One region of the Exiguobacterium sp. s78 genome, then DNA from elsewhere that is predicted to be linked to it. Evidence: riboswitches for the same ligand, from Rfam matches in the RefSeq annotation. Region 1 holds a riboswitch; the other holds the start of a gene.
The links. Region 1 has a riboswitch for S-adenosylmethionine ahead of KNQ18_RS14310 (Na+/H+ antiporter NhaC family protein). Riboswitches for the same ligand answer to the same signal wherever they lie in the genome.
Positions count from the first base shown of each region.

Region 2: another riboswitch for S-adenosylmethionine. It lies ahead of KNQ18_RS13450 (amino acid permease); the one in region 1 lies ahead of KNQ18_RS14310 (Na+/H+ antiporter NhaC family protein).

Region 1 covers NZ_JACSNB010000003.1:243,423-249,465, forward strand. The annotation lists gene KNQ18_RS14290 (alanine/glycine:cation symporter family protein) at 149-1,594, shown strand; gene KNQ18_RS14295 (hypothetical protein) at 1,681-2,142, shown strand; gene KNQ18_RS14300 (aldo/keto reductase) at 2,268-3,080, opposite strand; gene KNQ18_RS14305 (hypothetical protein) at 3,238-3,441, shown strand; gene KNQ18_RS14310 (Na+/H+ antiporter NhaC family protein) at 3,485-4,795, opposite strand; SAM riboswitch class I at 4,877-4,981, opposite strand; gene KNQ18_RS14315 (metal ABC transporter solute-binding protein, Zn/Mn family) at 5,051-6,043, opposite strand, start outside.
Region 2 covers NZ_JACSNB010000003.1:69,115-75,157, reverse strand. The annotation lists gene KNQ18_RS13460 (MarR family winged helix-turn-helix transcriptional regulator) at 1-239, shown strand, start outside; gene mmuM (homocysteine S-methyltransferase) at 308-1,243, opposite strand; gene KNQ18_RS13450 (amino acid permease) at 1,218-2,621, opposite strand; SAM riboswitch class I at 2,699-2,800, opposite strand; gene KNQ18_RS13445 (polysaccharide pyruvyl transferase family protein) at 2,909-4,375, opposite strand; gene KNQ18_RS13440 (ketopantoate reductase family protein) at 4,580-5,494, opposite strand; gene KNQ18_RS13435 (GntR family transcriptional regulator) at 5,677-6,043, shown strand, end outside.

The DNA.
Region 1 (6,043 bases):
GACATCTGATGTGAGGTTTGACACGTTTTTTGTCGTCTGAGGTATAGATGAGTTTGATTTTTCAAAAAAAATTGCGTATGATAATTCACATGTGAAAAAAGTTTACATCTAAAAAGAGAAACTATGTGGTGGAAGTGGAGGGAATCGGATGGAGAAGCAGGTAATGGATGTAGTCAGTAGAATCAGTGATATGTTATGGACAAACGTACTGATCATCTTACTCATCGGATTAGGCATTTATTTTACATTCCGGATGCGGTTCGTTCAATTCCGGATGATACCGGAGATGTTACGCTTACTGTTCCAAGGAACGGATAAAGGGAAAGACGGCGTGTCGCCATTCCAAGCATTTGCGATCAGTACGGCAGCACGTGTCGGTACTGGTAATATCGCGGGTGTCGCGACAGCGATCGCACTCGGTGGACCAGGAGCGGTCTTCTGGATGTGGTTGATCGCCTTGATCGGTTCGGCATCGGCATTCGTCGAGAGTACACTCGCGCAGATCTACAAGGTACGGGACGATAAGGCATGGCGTGGGGGCCCTGCCTATTACATGGAAAAAGCACTCGGTCAACGTTGGTTAGGGATTTTATTTAGTATCTTGATTACGATCTCATTCGGGTTTGTCTTCAATTCCGTTCAATCGAATACGATCTCGCTTTCACTTCAAAATCAATACGGCTTTGATAAGACATGGATTACGGTCGGACTAGTCGTGCTGACGGCACTTGTCATCTTTGGTGGCGTCCGTAGTATCGCAACCGTCGCGTCGTTCCTCGTACCGATCATGGCCGGTGGTTATATTCTGATCGCACTCTACATCATGGCTACGAATCTTGAAGTACTGCCAAGTATTTTTAAATTGATCTTCCAAGAAGGTCTATTCGAATTCAAGACACTCGCAGGTGGTGCAGTAGGTGCAGCACTCTTGAACGGGATTCGTCGTGGTTTGTTCTCGAACGAAGCCGGTATGGGTTCAGCGCCGAACGCGGCGGCAACAGCGGAAGTCTCTCACCCGGTCAAACAAGGGTTGATTCAATCGTTTGCGGTCTTCGTTGATACGTTGATGGTCTGTTCGGCGACAGCGATGATCGTTCTCGTCAGTGGAGTGGCAACAAAAGATGCTAGTGGTCAACCGGTAGCTGGGATCGACTTAGCACAAGGGGCGCTCGCATCACAAGTGGGATCACTCGCGACAGGATTCATGGTCGTCGCGATTTTCCTCTTTGCCTTTAGTTCCGTCGTCGGAAACTACTACTACGGTGAATCGAACATCAACTTCATCCGTGAAAATAAACAAGTCTTGATGGCATATCGTATGCTCGTTCTCGTCATGATCGTCTTCGGTTCACTCGTTGAATCGGCGAACCTCGTGTGGGCGTTAGCAGATATCTTTATGGGACTGATGGCGATCGTTAACTTGTATGCGATCTTCCGTCTCTCGAAAATCGCGAAACTAGCGCTCGAAGATTATGTCGGGCAACGAAAAGCTGGAAAAGAGCCACGATTCTATACGGACTCGATTCCGAACTTGCCAGGGAAAGATACGCTTGAAGCATGGCAAGAATCAGAAAAAGACGAAAAAGCAATTTAAGGAAAAGGGAGTCAGAGAAATCTGGCTCTTTTTTTGTATAGAACGAATTTAAAAAGGGAATACAGAGTACAGAAGGGAGGGGGAGAATGGAAAACGTACATTTCGTCCGCGTCACGGATGCGGTCTGGGAGTCGTTCGGAAACGATCCCCACATCATCATGGATTGGATTTTATTCATTCATGAGACACAACCCGATCATGAACAATTGTTCGCCCTCGAACAGACGAACGCCATCTATCATTTGATGAATCAAATCGATATCTATATTGATCAAGACACACATTACAACCTGGGACGAGCGATCGTTGGCGAAGAGTTGATCGTCAATGAGGAGAAAGCGGCGATTGTCGGTATTCTGCCCTTGCCACTCCTCATCATCTCGGCTGAGGTGATGCGGAATTTTGATCAACGGGCACTCGCTTCGATTCATGATGAAGCCGGAACACCGGGCGAATTCGAGGATATCTGGGAACAGTTCGCCGATTTACGTGCCTATTTTCAAAAGGCAGAAGAAGCGGAAGATACGATTTTAATTTATTATGTCTGAACAGCTTAAATCATAAAAAAAAGAGACCCGCTTCCAAGTCGTAGACTGGAAACGGGTCTCTCGTCGTTCAGATGAATCAAGACGTCTTCATATGGAAGACGTTCTCTTTTACGTGAATCGTCAGATTAAAAATCGATTTCGTCCGGATCCGGTCCGAGGCGGACATCCGTTGCCAGACGATCAATTTTCTCAAGATCATCGGCATCGAGTTGGAAATCAAAGACGTCGAAGTTTTCCGCAATGCGTTCTGGTGTAACGGATTTTGGAAGAGCGACGATGCCGTTGTCGAGATGCCAACGTAAGACGACTTGTGAAGGTGTCTTGCCGTGTTTCTCTGCGATTTCCTTGAAATCGTTGATTTCGAGGAATTTCCCTTGCATGAGTGGGCTCCATGCTTCGACTTGAATGTTGTGATCTTGCAAGTATTCGTGCAGTTCGTGTTGCGGTAATTGTGGATGCAACTCGACTTGGTTGATCATTGGTGCCATCAAGCCCTCTTCTGCCAATGTATCGAGGTGATGTTCTTTGAAGTTCGAGACACCGATCGCTTTGATCTTGCCTGCTTCATACAGTTCAACCATTGCTTTCCACGCTTCGATATAGCCTTCGACCGGCCAGTGGATAAGATAGAGGTCAAGATAATCTGTTTCGAGACGTTCGAGCGATTCTGCGAATGCTTCCTTCGTCCGACCGGCACGAATATCATCGTTCCAGACTTTTGACGTTAAGAAGAGATCCTCACGTTTCACGCCGCTTTCCTTGATTCCTTTTGCGACACCGCGCTCGTTTTTGTAGACAGCAGCCGTATCGATATGACGATAGCCGACACGTAATGCTTCAGCGACAGCAGCAGGTGCTTCTGTCTCTTCATCTACTTGCCAGACACCGAATCCGATTTGGGGAATCGTAATACCGTTTGAAAGTTTTGCGTATTGCATGTGTTACTCCTCCTCATAAAACGTAGTTTAGATTTGCTCGTTTAGTTTAGCATGAACGAACGAAGACGTCCGTTTCCATGCTCATGGAGGAATGAAATAAGGTAAAATAGAAAAGAATCGTGAGATTTAATCGTGTGTTAAAAGAGGGGGAGAAAAGATGGCTCAAAAGAATAAAAAGCTATCCAAATGTACTTGGCTTAGCATTGGCGCCTTGTTAGTAACGCAGGCAGTGGGTCTGTTTCTTAGTGCGCGAAAGTCAGGACGTAATCCATGGGTGTGGGGAGGCGCTGGACTCGTTCAGTTCCCGCTTCCGGCAATCGCTTACTTAATCTTAGAACGACAAGCGAAGCAGAATAAATAATAAAACAGGTCCAATCGTCGACGCGATTGGACCTGTTTTATGGTTACGAAGAAATTTTTTCTTGCTTCGTCGCTGTCTTCTTCATGCGTGGTAAGCCGAAGAAGATGGCAATTGATCCACAGACGAAGAGGAGGAACGGATAGAACAGATACGGAATCAGTTCCGGTGAAGCCGTTTTCGTCAATTCTGCTGCGATCAATAGTTGTGCTCCATACGGAATGATGCCTTGAATACCACAAGAGAAGATATCAAGGATACTCGCCGATTTTTTTCGATCGACTTCATACGTATCGGCGATTTCAGCTGCCAGTGGTCCAGCGACGAGAATCGAGATCGTATTGTTTGCAGTCGCGAGATTCGTTGCACTAACGAGTGCCGCCATACTGAATTCGGCACCACGACGCTGTGAAATCTTGCGTGTCAGCGTCTCTTTTAAGAAGGCGATTCCACCGTTGAACGTAATCAAGCTGACGAGACCACCCATGAGGAGCGTCAAAATGGAGATCTCCGCCATGCCCATCATTCCTTCAGACATCGAGAGGACGAAGCCACTCAAGCCGAAACTACCATCAATCATACCGATGATGCCGGTGAGTAACGTACCACCAATTAAGACAAGAATGACATTGACGCCAAATAGTGCAAGGACGATGACAGCGAGATATGGAATCAACTTGTAGAATTCAAATGCTTTTGCTTCGACGACGTCACCAGAACCAGAAACGAATGCGAGTAGGATGACCGTCAAAATAGCAGCCGGTAGGACGATCATGAAGTTCGTCCGGAATTTATCGCGCATGTTCGTTTTTTGGGTCCGGACGGCGGCAATCGTCGTATCCGAGATGAACGACAAGTTATCGCCGAACATCGATCCACCAACGACAGCAGCCGCTGCGATCGCAACGTTGATGCCTGTCGCTTCATGAATACCGAAGGCGATTGGCGCGAGTGCAGCAATCGTTCCAGTCGATGTCCCCATTGCCATTGAGATGAAGGCAGCGATGATGAACAGACCACTCATGAGGAGCGACGGAGGTAGGAACGTCAAAGCAGCATTAACGGTCGCATCGATGGCGCCGATTGCTTCTGCTGTTCCAGAAAACGTACCGGCTAGTAAGAAGATGAAGACCATGATCATGATATCAGGATTTCCGGCACCCGTTGCGATTCGTTCGACCGTTTGATTGATGGATCCTTTCGTCGTGATTGCAGCAAAAATCAAAGCGATCAGTGCGGCGATAAGGATCGGAAATTTGTAAAAGTCGTCATAGAAGATCCCGGCTCCGATGAAGAGAACTAGGAATACGACGAGGGGAAGCAGTGCCCATTTGTTAGGCGTGATCGTTTCATTCATTGTTGACACCTCGTTTCTCAAAGATACAAAAAAAGACCCCTTCGCAAGAAAGAAGGAGGTCTTTATGAAATAAAGACGCTCTTCTTATCTCTCAAGCTTTCGCTTGCTGGATTTGGCACAGTACGAATCAAATCGTCCGCTGCCGAAACATCATTGGGCCAGTCCCTCCGTTTCTCGCGATAAAAAGAAGTCATTCAATTGTTGTAAAACACGTTTCTTACCGTACCGCATTGAGTAACGCGTGTCAACTGTACTTTACTGAAGTGCCTTTTTCAATGTTTGGACGTTTTCTTCCATCAACTTGAAATAAGAGCTGTTTTGTTGCGCTTTCGTGACCGACTCTAGATTATGAATCGTCACGGATTCAGCTCCGATTTCTTTTTGGATGACACGTGCGACCTTTGGTGAGACCGTCTCTTCGAACGCGACGTATTTCAAATCATGCATCCGTGCTTCTTTCACTAAAGCGGCCAGTTGCTTTTGTGACGGTTCATCGGAAGGAGAAATTCCCGCAATCGGCAGTTGTGTGAAACCATATCGTTCTGCGAGGTAACCGTAAGCGGCATGCGTAACGAGAAGTTCTTTTTTCGATCCATCAGCGACAGCTTGTTTAAATTGTTCGTCCAATTCATCAGCTTGCTGATCGAACGCTTTTAAGTTTTTCTCGAATGTTGCTTTGTCTTTTGGTACTTCTTTTGATAAAGCAGTTGTAATCGAGCGTGCCATTGCTTTTGCGTTGACAGGATCGAGCCAGACGTGTGGATCGTATTTTCCATGGTCATGACCCTCTTCTTCATGCGCATGTTCATCCGTTGCATGATCATCGTGCCCTTCTTCTTCGTGGGCATGTTCGTCTTCACTATGCTCCTCTTCTTCATGTGCATGAAGTGTAGCATCCGATTCTAGCAAGTTGACGTCCTTACTCGTCTCGACGAAGCGGACATCCGTGCCTTTTAGACTCTCCTGGATTTTTTTCGAATACGGCTCGAGCGTCGTACCGGTTAAGAGGAACAAGTCGCCCTTAGCAATCTCGGTGAGTTGTTTTGACGTCGGCTCGTAAGAGTGGGGGTCTGCTCCAGGTGGGACGATCATCTTGACGTTGACTTGATCCCCTCCGATTTCGCGGGCAATAGCAGCCGTCGCGAACGTTGATGCATAGACTTCTGTCTGGGTTTTATCTGAAGTCGATGAATCGGTATTCGAACCGCAAGCAGCGAGAACACTTGCACTTGCGAAAGCGACTGTTAA
Region 2 (6,043 bases), 170 kb from region 1:
CCGTCAGCCGCCAAGCTGCAGCGCTCGATCAGAAGCAACTTGTGGAAAAAGTAAAAGATCCGACAGATGGTCGTGCCTTCTTCTATCATATTACGGATAAAGGACAAGAAGAGCTCACGATTTACCGGACAGCGCGCCTCGCGAGCATCGAACGTCTCCTGACGGATTGGCCATCGGACGATGCCGAAGATTTTGGACGTCTATTGCAACAATTCAACCGTGCCTTGCGCGAGCGGTAACGAAATCACACCATTTAAAGGAACGGACGCGAAATCAATCGATTTCGCGTCCGTTTTTTCGTCATTCTTCATGATGTATGAGAAACCTGACAAACCGAACGAATTTGTGCGATGTGTTCGGGTGACGTTCGGCAACAACCGCCGATCAATCGTGCCCCTGCCTCATACCATGTCTTCGCGACGGTTTGGAACGACGTACACTGATTCGTACCTGACCACGTTTTTGCGACCGGATCATAGACCTCACCAGAGTTTGGATAGACGATGATTGGCACATCCGTCAACGCCTTGACGTGACGGATAAAGTCGGTCGCGTAAGATGCCGGAAAACAATTTGCACCGATTGCTGCGAGCTGTGGATGTTGTCCGACCGTTTCAATACACGTCGCAAGTGCCGTTCCTTCACTAATGTGCGTCGCATCTTGAAGCGAGAACGTCAGCCAAGCGGACACTTCCGGATACGCTTCGAGAATCCTGAACAATACGACAGCTTCCTCGAGCGACGGAATCGTCTCGAATGCCAGCAGATCAGCCCCCGCTTCAATCAACGCTTCGATTCGTGGTCTATGAAAGGCTTCTAGCACATCTGCTGACACCCCATAATGACCGCGATATTCAGAACCATCTGCTAAGTAGGCACCATAAGGACCCACTGATCCCGCGATCAATACGTCACTCTTTCCGCTACGCGTGCGTGCGTTTTGCGCCAAGGTGACCGTTTGTCGAATCAGCGCCTTTGCTTCCTCTGTCGTGATATGACGTTGCTTGAATCCTTCGATACTTGCTTGATAGCTTGAAGTGATCGCGACATCGGCACCTACTTCAAAGTAGTCACGATGGACGTGTTCGATCTGTTCTGGTGCTTCGATTAAGAGACGTGCTGACCAAAGCGGATCGTTCAGGTCGAATCCCTTCTGTTCAAGTTCGGTTGCAAGGGCACCATCTAAAATAAGAAAGGGAACTTCCTGTAATCGTTGATCAACTGGATTTTTGATTCGGGACATCTTCAACACTCCGTTTCTGAGAAGAATTCGTGAACGCATGAACGATATAACAGATCACGATGAATGGAATACCACAATACAAGGCAATTCGTTGTGTCGGATCAAATCCGATACCAATCAGAGAAATCAAACAAACGACGAAAGCGGCGATCGGTACAAATGGAAAGAGTGGTGTGCGATAGACCAATTCGTCGACCGTATGCCCTTCACGGAGGAATTGTTTCCGGAAACGATACTGGGCAACGCTGATACTCATCCAAACGACGACGACAGCGAGACCGGAAATCGAGACGAGCGCGATATAGACACTTCCTGCTGCATAGATGCTAGACAGCAAGGCAAGTCCTCCGCCAAGCATGCTGAACAATACGGCTCGAAGTGGAACCCCACTTGGCGTCACCTGGGCGAAGAAGCGTGGAATCATGCGTTCGTTCGCAAGCGACCAGAGCATCCGAGAGGCGGCGTAAAGTCCAGAATTCGCTGCCGACAAGATCGCTGTCAAAATGACGAAGTTCATCACGTCTGCCGCATACGGAATTCCGATCCGTTCAAACACGGCGACGAACGGACTTTCGAGTACACCTTTCCCATCCGTTGGTAATAAGACGGCTAACACGATGATCGTACCGACGAAAAAGAGGACGAGTCGCAAAATTGTCGTCCGGATCGCAAGCGGAATCGTCCGTTTCGGATCGACTGCTTCACCCGCTGCGACACCGATTAGTTCCGTTCCCGAGTAAGCAAAGTTCACGGCAAGCATCGTCATGAAGATGACGAAAGCGCCATTTGGGAACAACCCGCCTTCGGTTAACGAAGAAAAGAATGGAGCCGGGCTACCATCTTGCAGTGGAATGAAGCCGACGATTGCTCCCGCACCGAGTAAAATGAAAGCAATGATCGTCACGACCTTAATGGCGGAAAACCAAAACTCGACTTCAGCAAACACACGAACCTTCAAGACGTTGATACCAAGGATCATCGCAGCGAACAATGCGCTGAACACCCATACAGGAATCGACGGGAACCAACGTTGCATTAAAATGCCTGCTGCCGTGAATTCTGAACCAAGGGCGACCGTCCACGTCAGCCAGTAGAGCCAGGCCACTGTATAACCGGTGCCGGGCCCGATGTACTTCGTTGCGTATTTATGGAATGATCCGGTTTCCGGCATGTGCACGGCGAGTTCACCGAGACTTAACATGACTAAGTAAACGACGACGGCCCCAATCAAATACGATAAAATCGTTCCGACACGTCCTGCTTGTTCCAACGTATAACCTGTACTTAAAAATAATCCGGTTCCAATGACACCACCTAACGACAGCATGATCAAATGACGTGATTCCATCTTGCGTCGAAATGCTCCGCTCGTTTTCATGAATCCATTTCCTCCTCATTCCACCTATTTCAAACAAAAAACGCATCCTCACGGATGCGTCGGTCGACAATTCGGAAATCTTATCGATCGGGTGCAGCACCCGCAGGAATTAGCACAGTATCTTTCGACCTGTTGCTGAGGTTTCATAGGGCCAGTCCCTCCACCTCTCTGGATAAGTATGTAATTGTTCATAACCCTATCAAGTCTTTTTCAAATTGTCAACACAATTCAGAATACTTCTATCAAAAAAACATTCCGCATCGTATCGATCCGGAATGTTTAAAGGGTTACTTTTTAGCGAATAAATCCGCTGTTTTCAAGGCTGCACGAACCGCTTTCCGGTTCAATGTTCCTTGCTGATGCTTCATTTTCTTCGTTTGGGCAGCCAGTTGCGCTTTGAGTGCCGCAATCTCTTGATCCTTTTGAGCCGTTCCTGTTTGTTTCTGCAATGCTTTGATTTTCTTATCTTTTTCAGCTAATTGTGCTTTTGTTTGTTTTTGCGCATCCGCAATCTTCTTCTCTTGTTCCGGGAAGAACCGTTCAAAACGAGCGACTGCTTCCTCAAGACTTACGCCAGAAATCGGCTGGACTGGTGGGAGCAACTCGGTTTGCGCCATTTGACGGTCAAACGGTACATTCTCAGGATAGTTCGTCTCTTGATAAATATGCTCAAGATTGTTCACGTTCAAGAAGTCAACGAAGTTGTCGAAGTTACGCGCTTGAACACGTGCCGGACTTTGGAAGTCAGCATTTGCTACGACGTCGGATAATTGTGTATCCGCTTTGATGTCGTTCGCCCAAATGTGCGTCAACTGATGGTAATCCGTCAATTCGCGCATCCGTGCATCTTTTGGAATGAGGATACTCGGCGTACCCGCAAGTGTCGCTGTGATGTTTCCGTGTAAACGAGCTCCAAAACTGAGGTCTGCTTGACCGATAAAATCAAACCATGTCTGTGCGTTCAAGAAGAAACGAACCCGATCGTTCATATAAGCAGGATCCGACATCTTCACCGGATAGTTCGTCACTGAAAGATCTGCGATCGGGTGCGTCCCTGTATACGTCAACTTCAGTTCCTTCATCCACTGTGGAATGAAGTAGTGATTCGGATACTCTTCCATCCCGCGCGTAATGAAATCAAGAACGTTTTGTGGTGCCAAACGTGACGAGTTGACCGTAATCATCGACTCAGGTGTGATGTTCGTTTCACGGATGTGCAAATCACGACCGAACGCGTACATCGAAGGACATCCGATAACGCGATGATCAATCCCTTCGCGGAAACCAAGACGTGTTAAGTATTTCGACGTGATCTCCCCGCGAAGACCTAGCATGCTCGAGCGCTCGAGAACGGCACTGACGAACGCTTTGACATCTTCATCGAATGGGAATCCACCATCTAAGTCTGGTTCAAACGGTGCACGTAACCCTACACCGATGACGACGACTGGAATTTTTAATTTTTTGATGAGACGTGTATATTTCCGTAACGTCGGTACGAATTCTTTTCGGAATGCATCCGCTAACGGAATGACATAAAGATCAAAGTTGGCATTGATTTCGTCTGCCCGTTCTTCGTCGTAATAGTAATAGTCAGGTGTAATCGTCGTACCTTCTGTCATCAACGTCCGAAAGATACTGTATTGATAGATAAGATTTCCAACGTTTCCTCCAATGGAATTATGTTTCATCAAATAAGGAGCATCGAACTGTTCGAATGGTGTCATACCTGCACGAATAATAATACGTTTCATAATGGATAAACTTCCCCTCTCGTCTGCTTCATTCGTCCTTGCAAGAAAAAATACGGAAAAATATATTATCAGTTTTTTTCAATCTCATTAAGAATAGATGAACTTTATTTCGGAAGTCAACGATTCCTAAGGGAAACAGGTCTTTCGTCATCAAAACGAAACATTAGGACTACTCCATCATTTTTCTAAAATAGAAAAAAGTGACTATTTAATCGTTTCGAGATACATGCGTAGATTTGCTTCGACTAATTTCAATGCATTCATCTGATTTGTCGTAGAAGGCTTCAATAATGCACTGAAAAAATGTTCCACTTCGACGGGCTGACCCTTTTCCATGTCACGTAACATCGACGATTTCATCGTGTCTTCCATTGCATGCATCTGTTTCAACAGCACCGCTTCTACATCGTCATTAAAGACTGCGCCTTGTTCTTCCATCGCTTGTTTCGCTTCCGCCATGACGTCTAGGATCATCTGACGCCCGACAGACTCTTGTCGAATCGGACCGATCGCTGAACGAAATAAAGTCGTCACACCCGCGAACGTTGAAATGAAGAGATACTTTTGCCACATGTCATCCATGATGTGCATCGAGTACTTCATTGGTGCTTTCGCTTTCGCAAAACGCGCTGCGATTTTCTCTAGACACGCTGTTGGTTTACCGGTTCGTGAACCAAACAACAGCCGGTGCGAAGGGCTTGTCTGTAAAATGCGCCCTTCTGCATCAAGCGTCGACTCAATGAAGCAGAGCCCTCCAAGCACCCGATCTTCTCCGAAGACTTCTGTTAACCGTCGTATGTGCTGCATGCCGTTCAACAAAGGAATGATGTACGTCTCGTTCGAAACGAATGGCGCAATGTCCTGTAAGACGTCATCTAAGTGATAGGCTTTCGTCGAAAGCAAGATGACATCAAATGCGTGATCCGGTCGCATGTCTCGTGTTATCAACTGAGGCGTGATCGTCATATCGCCATGAGGACTAGTAATGTGCAGTCCTGTTTTTTGTAGTTGTTCATATCGATTCGAACGGACGAGGAATGTCACCTGCTCCCCTTGCTCAGCAAGACGACCTCCGAAATAGCCTCCAACTGCCCCTGCACCTACAACTAACATGTTCATATGTACTATCTCCTCCTTACCCGTTCTGTGCGTTGCTTACTCCTTCACCCTAACATATTTGGAACCGATTTCCTGATTTCTGCGTGGATCGTTCCGTTTTAAGTTAAGCGTTTGCATTTTAGAAAAAAACGTATATACTAACTTGTATACAAGTATACTCACTTTAGAAATCAGGTGATTCCATGTCAGAAATGTTATACCCCTTGAAGTGGTTATCAAAAGCTTCCGCCGGAGATCGTGTTGCACACGAGCTACGGATGCGCATCATTTCAGGAAGGATTGAAAGCGGTACCATCTTATCTGAAAACAAATTAGCCTCTGATTTTTCAGTCAGTCGCTCGCCTGTCCGTGATGCATTAAAGGTCCTTGCATCCGAACAATTGATTCGTCTCGAGCGGATGGGGGCAGTCGTCGTCGGTTTGTCTGAGCGCGACATTCAGGAAATCTATGATGTCCGGCTACTCATCGAAACGTTTGTCTTCGAACGACTCGTCAAAATCGAACGGGCAGAACTCGTCCGTGAACTCAGTAAGATTCTCGAAATGATGA